Collimonas fungivorans Ter331: one gene and its partner. The protein of the gene in region 2 interacts with the protein of the main gene of each other region in a pairwise test. Links are inferred from orthologs where the notes say so. Each region holds a gene or a part of one and is shown on either strand. Other genes may lie near its edges. The genes, in order: ssb and CFU_RS22730.

The links.
Region 1: the proteins of CFU_RS22730 (region 2) and ssb interact in binary tests that used the Escherichia coli proteins (3 or more experiments, as listed by UniProt). The link is inferred for Collimonas fungivorans Ter331 from one-to-one orthologs.

Annotation. Positions count from the first base shown.
Region 1 is NC_015856.1:573,215-576,503, reverse strand. The notes cover bases 320-3,289. They hold ssb (single-stranded DNA-binding protein), read right to left. Parts: upstream 2,067-3,289; coding sequence 1,572-2,066; downstream 320-1,571. Other genes in these bases: CFU_RS02470 (MFS transporter), read right to left, coding at 2,113-3,289; CFU_RS02480 (hypothetical protein), read left to right, coding at 320-1,135. In the rest of the region: more of CFU_RS02480, read left to right, coding at 98-319. UniProt on the Escherichia coli protein: Plays an important role in DNA replication, recombination and repair. Binds to ssDNA and to an array of partner proteins to recruit them to their sites of action during DNA metabolism. Acts as a sliding platform that migrates on DNA via reptation.
Region 2 is NC_015856.1:5,091,854-5,095,130, forward strand. What follows is about bases 15-2,972. They hold CFU_RS22730 (primosomal protein N'), read right to left. Parts: upstream 2,536-2,972; coding sequence 493-2,535; downstream 15-492. Other genes in these bases: CFU_RS22725 (FadR/GntR family transcriptional regulator), read left to right, coding at 15-482. In the rest of the region: more of CFU_RS22725, read left to right, coding at 1-14.

The DNA of each region.
Region 1 (3,289 bases), 4.5 Mb from region 2 along the record:
AACCGGCACGGGGTCTACGCCAACCGGCACAGGATCCACGCCAACCGGCACCGGGTCTACGCCAACCGGCACGGGCTCTACGCCAAATGTCACTTTCATGGGCAAGAGCACGGTGTTGATCGGAAGAACGTCGATTGATGCTCTTTCGGTTGCCGCACCATTCGACGCTCAGTACCAATACGTCGTCAGTCCGCCGGCACCGTCGAGCGCCCTGTACACGGCGACGTCCTGCCCGAATGGGACAAACTGGTGGGGATGCGCGGGCGGTAGCATCGGGGGGCTCATCCCCGGCGTCCAAGCCCGCGCTGCGCAGGCCACCTACTTGGGTAAATCGTATCCGCAGACAGTGATGTGGACATGGTTTGAACTCGGCCTCCTGGCGCCCGTGAACAAGTGGCAGGACGAGGTGACGGCGGTCAACCAGGTCGACCTCCTCACCAGATACCTGAACGACTACCGTTTCTTCCTCCAGAAGATCGGCGCCTCGCACGACATGATCGATCTCGAACCCGATTTTTTTGGTTTCGCGCGAGGGTACGGCCCTCTGGACCAAGTCCCGGCGCAGGTGACGGCTGCGAATCCGACCGACTGCGCAGACCAGGCGAACACTGTGGCGGGTCTGGCTCACTGCCTGATCGCAATGGCCCGGAAGTACGCTCCCAACACGGCCGTCGGCCTGCACCTCACCTGCTGGGACTGGCCGGGCAACGTGGATAAATGTGCCAAAGATTATGTGACCCTCGGAGGAAAGGGTGCAGACTTCCTCGTCGGGGAGGTTGAATCCACGGACGCCGGACTCAACGCCAAGCTGGGGAATGGCAACTCATTCTGGAGCGACCAGAAGTGGGCCGCGCAACTCGCCTATTGGAAACAGATGGCCGAGGCGGTCGGCCACCCGATCGTCGTCTGGCAGATCCCGATCGGCAACATGGCACAGAACAACACCGACTACCACTACCAGGACGACAAGGTGGACTGGCTGTTCTCGCACATGGACCAGGTTGCGAGCGCCCATGTCGCGGCTCTGATGTTCGGCCAAGGATCGGACCTGTCGACCACGGCTGAAACCGACGGCGGCAACCTGTTCGCGAAGACGGCCGCCTATCGCAATGCAGGGGGCACGCCGCTCAAATAGCCTGTCCCTGCGTGCTGTCGCATAGTCTGGGGTCCGTGGCGTCGTGCCGGGCGTCGTCTTCGGTATGAAGATCAATGCTGGTTGTGCTCAAGTTTGCATGCCCAAGGTTGTCGCGCACAATTTCAGGTCGGCGGGCTCGCTCAAATGCGAGCCCGCCGTATGCCGCAACCAATGCGTAGATGCCTGCTCAATATGCGCCGCTGCCGCCTCAAACTCAGCCCCCGGGTCCGCAACCGTTTTGCCGTCGAGCGCATGGTGCGCACGGTGTAACGTGAAGTCATTGTTTACATTTTTTTAGGCATACCTTAATGGATGAAATAACGACCTCAAAAAAGTCTAGACAAGAAAAAACGACCTCAAAAAAGTCTAGACAAGAAAAAACGCAGCCTTTTCAGGGGCTGCGCTCATTTTATTTACAAATATAAAAACGTATATCCTAGAACGGAATATCGTCATCCATATCCGAGAAATTCGGTGCTGGCCGGGAAGCTGGCGCCTGGCGGGCCGGAGCAGCCGGGGCGCTGGTGTTTTGCTGGCGTGCCGGCGGCGCGCTGTTGTAGTCGCCACCATCCATAGGCGCACTGCCGCCCGCACCCTGGCGGCTGCCCAGCATCTGCATGGTGTCGGCGATGATTTCGGTGGTGTAGCGCTCGGCGCCATCCTTGTCTTGCCACTTGCGCGTCTGCAGGCGGCCTTCGATGTAGATCTGCGAACCTTTTTTCAGGTACTGGCCGGCGATCTCCGCCAGCTTGCGATAGAAGGTGATGCGGTGCCACTCGGTTAATTCTTTTTTCTCACCGCTGTTCTTGTCTTTCCAGCTCTCCGTGGTGGCGACGGCAATGTTGGTGACGGCTTCGCCGTTCGGCATGTAGCGTGTTTCCGGGTCGCGGCCGAGATTGCCGACGATGATGACTTTATTGACCGATGCCATGTGATGCTCTCCTAAATACGAATATCTTGAAAAAATGCCTTGGAAATCATGCTGCCGCGGTGGTGGCTGTGCGGCCACGGCGCGGCAAATTTTTCATGCTGGATGCGATTATAAGCCAGCACAGGGTCGCCGCCCCTCCTAAAATGAATACTGAGGGGGCTCCGGCATGCTGTTTAAGCAATCCGCCTAGGGCGCCGCCGCAGAACAAACCCAGGGCCTGCATGGTGTTGTACACGCCCAGCGCAGCGCCCTTGGCGGCCGGCGGCGCGATGCGCGACACCAGCGACGGCTGGCTCGCTTCCAGCACGTTGAAGGCGATGAAAAACCCCAGCAGCAGCACGACCAGCCACTGCCAGTGGATAGTTGCCATCGAGAATGTCGCCAACAGGCCGAGTTGCACGACAAACAACAAGGCCACGGCCGCCAGCATCACTTGCTTCATCTTGCCCTGCTTCTCGCCGACAAACACCGGCGGCAGCATCAGCACAAAAGACGCCAGCACCACCGGCAGGTAGATTTTCCAGTGCGACTCCAGCGGCAGGCCAGCGTATTTGACCAGCGCCGCCGGCATCACCACGAACATCGCCATCTGCGTCATGTGCAGGGCAAACACCCCGTAGTTGAGCCGCATCAGCTCACCGTTGCGCAAGATCTCCGACCACGCCACGCGCCTGGCCTTGACCAGCGGCGCCGACGGCACCAGCCACACCACCACCACGATCGCGGCCAGCGACAGGATGCCGGTCAGGGCGAAGATGCCGCCCATGCCTACCCATTGGTACAGCAGCGGCGAAACGATCAGCGACAAGGCAAAGGTCAGCCCGATGGAGCCGCCAACCATGGCCATGGCCTTGGTACGATGTTCTTCCCGGGTGGAATCGGCGATGAAAGCGGTCACCGCCGCCGAAATCGCGCCGGCGCCCTGGATCGCACGGCCGATGATGACCCAGTAGATATTGCCGGCAGCGGCGGCGATGAAGGAGCCCAGCGCAAACAGGATCAGGCCGATCACGATGATCTTCTTGCGGCCGTATTTGTCGGAGGCGACGCCGAACGGGATTTGCCCGAACGATTGCGCCAGGCCGTAGATTCCCATGGCAAGGCCGACCAGGGCCGCGCTGTCGCCGCCGGGCAAGGTTTTGGCGTGCACCGCAAACACCGGCAAGATCAGGAACAGGCCCAGCATGCGCAACGCAAATATCGACGCCAGGGAGGCGCTCGCC
Region 2 (3,277 bases):
ATCCGGAACTGGACCTGGAAATCAACCTTGGGCTGGATGACGAAATCCCGCCGTTCAAGCTGCTGCAGGCGAGACGCCTGGTGGAGCCGGAGACGGCGGCGCTGGCGGCGATGAATGCCAGCGATGAGCAGTTGCGCAGTATCGCCGAAGCGTATGCGCGCAATGTCGAGGATAACCGCAGCGGCTCGCACACCCATCCGGGCGACCGCCTGTTCCATATCCGCATCGCCGAGGCCAGCGGCAACCCGGCTTACCTGCTGCTGGTCAGCCACCTGCTGGGACGCAAATACGGCATGATGTTCCAGCGCCTGCAGACGCTGTACAGCTCGAAAGACATGCCGAACCGTTCGGAGCATGAGCACCAGCTGATCATGGAAGCGCTGCAGGCGCGCGATGCGGTGGCGGCGCGGCGCGCGATGCGGGCGCACATGGATTCCGTGGTACGGATCTTTTCCCGTTCGGTGCCGGAATCAAGGCACTAATCCCGTTAAATCAGATATCGACCGGATCCACTTCCAGCGACCATTTGGCGCGCGTCTTGATCTGCCGCAGCTGAGCCATCCAGTCCGTCAGGAAAGCCTGCAGGCCTGGGCGCGAAGGACATTCGATCAGCAACTGCGCGCGGTCGACATTGGCGACCCGGGTCATGGTCATCGGAATCGGGTCGTGCATGGTGATGCCGTCATGCTCGATGCAGTGCGCCGCCTGCTGTAAAAATTCAATCGCGATTTCCAGCTCCTTCGCCTCCGCCCTCAGCAAGGCCTGATAGATGTAGGGCGGCAGGCAGGCTTGCGCACGCTCCTCCAGCAGCGAAGTGGCAAAGCGATCGTAGTCGTGGGCGATGACTGCCGCGTACAGGGGATGCTGCGGATAACGCGTCTGGATCAGCACTTCGCTGGCGCTGCCGCCCTCTTTCTGCGCCGCGCGGCCGGCGCGCCCCGCCACCTGCATCAGTTGCGCAAACAGCCGCTCGCTGGCGCGGTAGTCGTGGGAAAACAGCGCCGTATCGGGATTGAGGATGCCGACCAGGGTCAGGTTCTTGAAATCATGCCCCTTGGCGACCATCTGGGTGCCGATCAGGATATCCACTTCGCCCCGGTGCACGCTGTCGAAAGCCGCTTGCGCACTGCCTTTGCGGCGGGTCGAATCGGCATCGATGCGCAGCACGCGCGCTTCCGGGAACATCGCTTGCAATCCCTCTTCCAGCCGCTGCGTGCCGCGCCCCAGCGGCTGCAGGTCGACGTTGCCGCAGGTCGGACAGGATTTCGGGATCCTCAGCTCCAGGCTGCAATGATGGCAGCGCAGCCGATGTTCGGGTTTATGCAGCACCATGAAGGACGTGCAGCGAGTGCAGTTGCTGACCCAGCCGCAGGCGTCGCAGGCAATCACCGGTGCATACCCGCGTCGGTTCAGGAACAGCAGCGACTGTTCGCCCCGTTCCAGTCTTTGCTTGAGCGCGCTGACCAGGGTTGAGGTCAGTCCCTCGCTGGGCTTGTCGCGCTCCATGTCGATCCGGCGCACCAGCGGCAATACGGCATCCTTGACCGCGCGCTCGCGCAGTTCGAGTTTCCGGTAGCGGCCGGACTGGGTATGGTGCCAGGTTTCCAGCGATGGCGTGGCCGAACCCAGCACGATAGGAATCCCCAGCTGGTGGGCGCGCCATACGGCCAGGTCGCGCGCCGAATAACGCAAGCCCTCCTGCTGCTTGTAGGACGGGTCGTGTTCTTCATCGATGACGATCAGCTTCAGGTGCGGCAGCGAAGCCAACACCGCCAACCGAGTGCCGAGGATGATGCGCGCCTGCCCCAGGTGCGCCGCCAGCCAGTGGCGCATGCGCTCGCCTTCCGCCAGGCCGCTGTGCAAGGTCGCCACCATCACGCCCGGGAAACGGGCGCGGATGTTGCCTTCCAGCTGCGGCGTCAGATTGATTTCCGGCACCAGGATCAGGATCTGCGACGGGTTATCCGCGCCGTTTTCGCTGCGCGCCAGGATCTGCGCCGCCGCTTGCAGGTAAACCTCGGTCTTGCCGCTGCCGGTGACGCCGTACAGCAGCGTCGGCGCAAACCCGGTGGCGCTGGCAATGGCGTCGGCCGCCTGTTGCTGCGCCGGATTCAGCTGCGCGACGTCGATCGGCGTCGCATCGTGCGCGGCGCTGCTTTGCTGCAGTTTCTTCAAGCCGCGGTCCAGCGCCACGGTAGTCAGCGCGCGCAGGTTTTTCGGCAAGCCGGGCAACGCCACTTCACCCAGCGGCCGCTGATAATAATCGGCGGCAAAGCGACACAAGGCCAGCCATTGCGCCGACAGCGGCGGCAACTGGTGGCGCACGGCTTGCACATTTTTCAATTTTTCGGCGGGAACCTCGCTCTCGGCACTGGTGCCGACAATCATGCCGACCACTTCGCGGCGGCCGAAAGAAAGCTGGACCAGCTGGCCGATTTGCGGCGCAGCTTCGCTTTCATCGCTGGCCTGCCAGCGATAATCGAAGCTGCTATCCAGGGGAGTGTCGAGGACGATTTGAAGAATGCTTTGTTTCACGAACTTAATGTAATTCCCGAGGAAATAAGCTAACTATCGGTTTCATAAGTGCTTTTGAAAATATCCACAAGATCTGTGGATAACTTTGTGGACAAGGTTGCGTAAACAACGTGGGAGCGCCTGTTTACGGTATATCCAGGCTCTTGCCCAAACTAGTATCAATAAAAATACTATTTACAATCAAAGACTTAAATTGAACATTCTGGACAGGCAAAAAAATTTCCGTTTTTAAAAAATCGCCTTGCGGAAACAAAATTATGTGCATAACTAAATTCGGAATGCCCCAAAACAAAGCGAAAAAAGTAACAGAGGCGCGGCGAAAAAGGTAACAATCAGGTCCACATTCAAATTCATGGCCGTGCACCACCATGTCACTTTTTCCACCCATTCCATCAGTTTCGCACCGGAAAAATTAGCCCGATGTCAATTCCTTGAAATCGAGGGTAAACCCTAATTTCTAAGATTCCACTTAATGTAAAACATGAGGAAATGCCCTAAGCATCGGTTTCATAAGCGCTTTTCAAATTATCCACAATGTCTGTGGATAACTTTGTGGGTAACCTGCTCTTGACAGGCTGCAGCCTCATATTTGATGCGGGTTTCAATAAATTGCCTAAACTAAAAGCAGAAAATAAATTCTTTTAAATCAAACACTTACAAAACAGTATCAAGTGGAAAATAAAAAATATAGATATAAATAATTTCCGTGGTGCAGCAGATTTATTTTGTGCATAACTAGCGC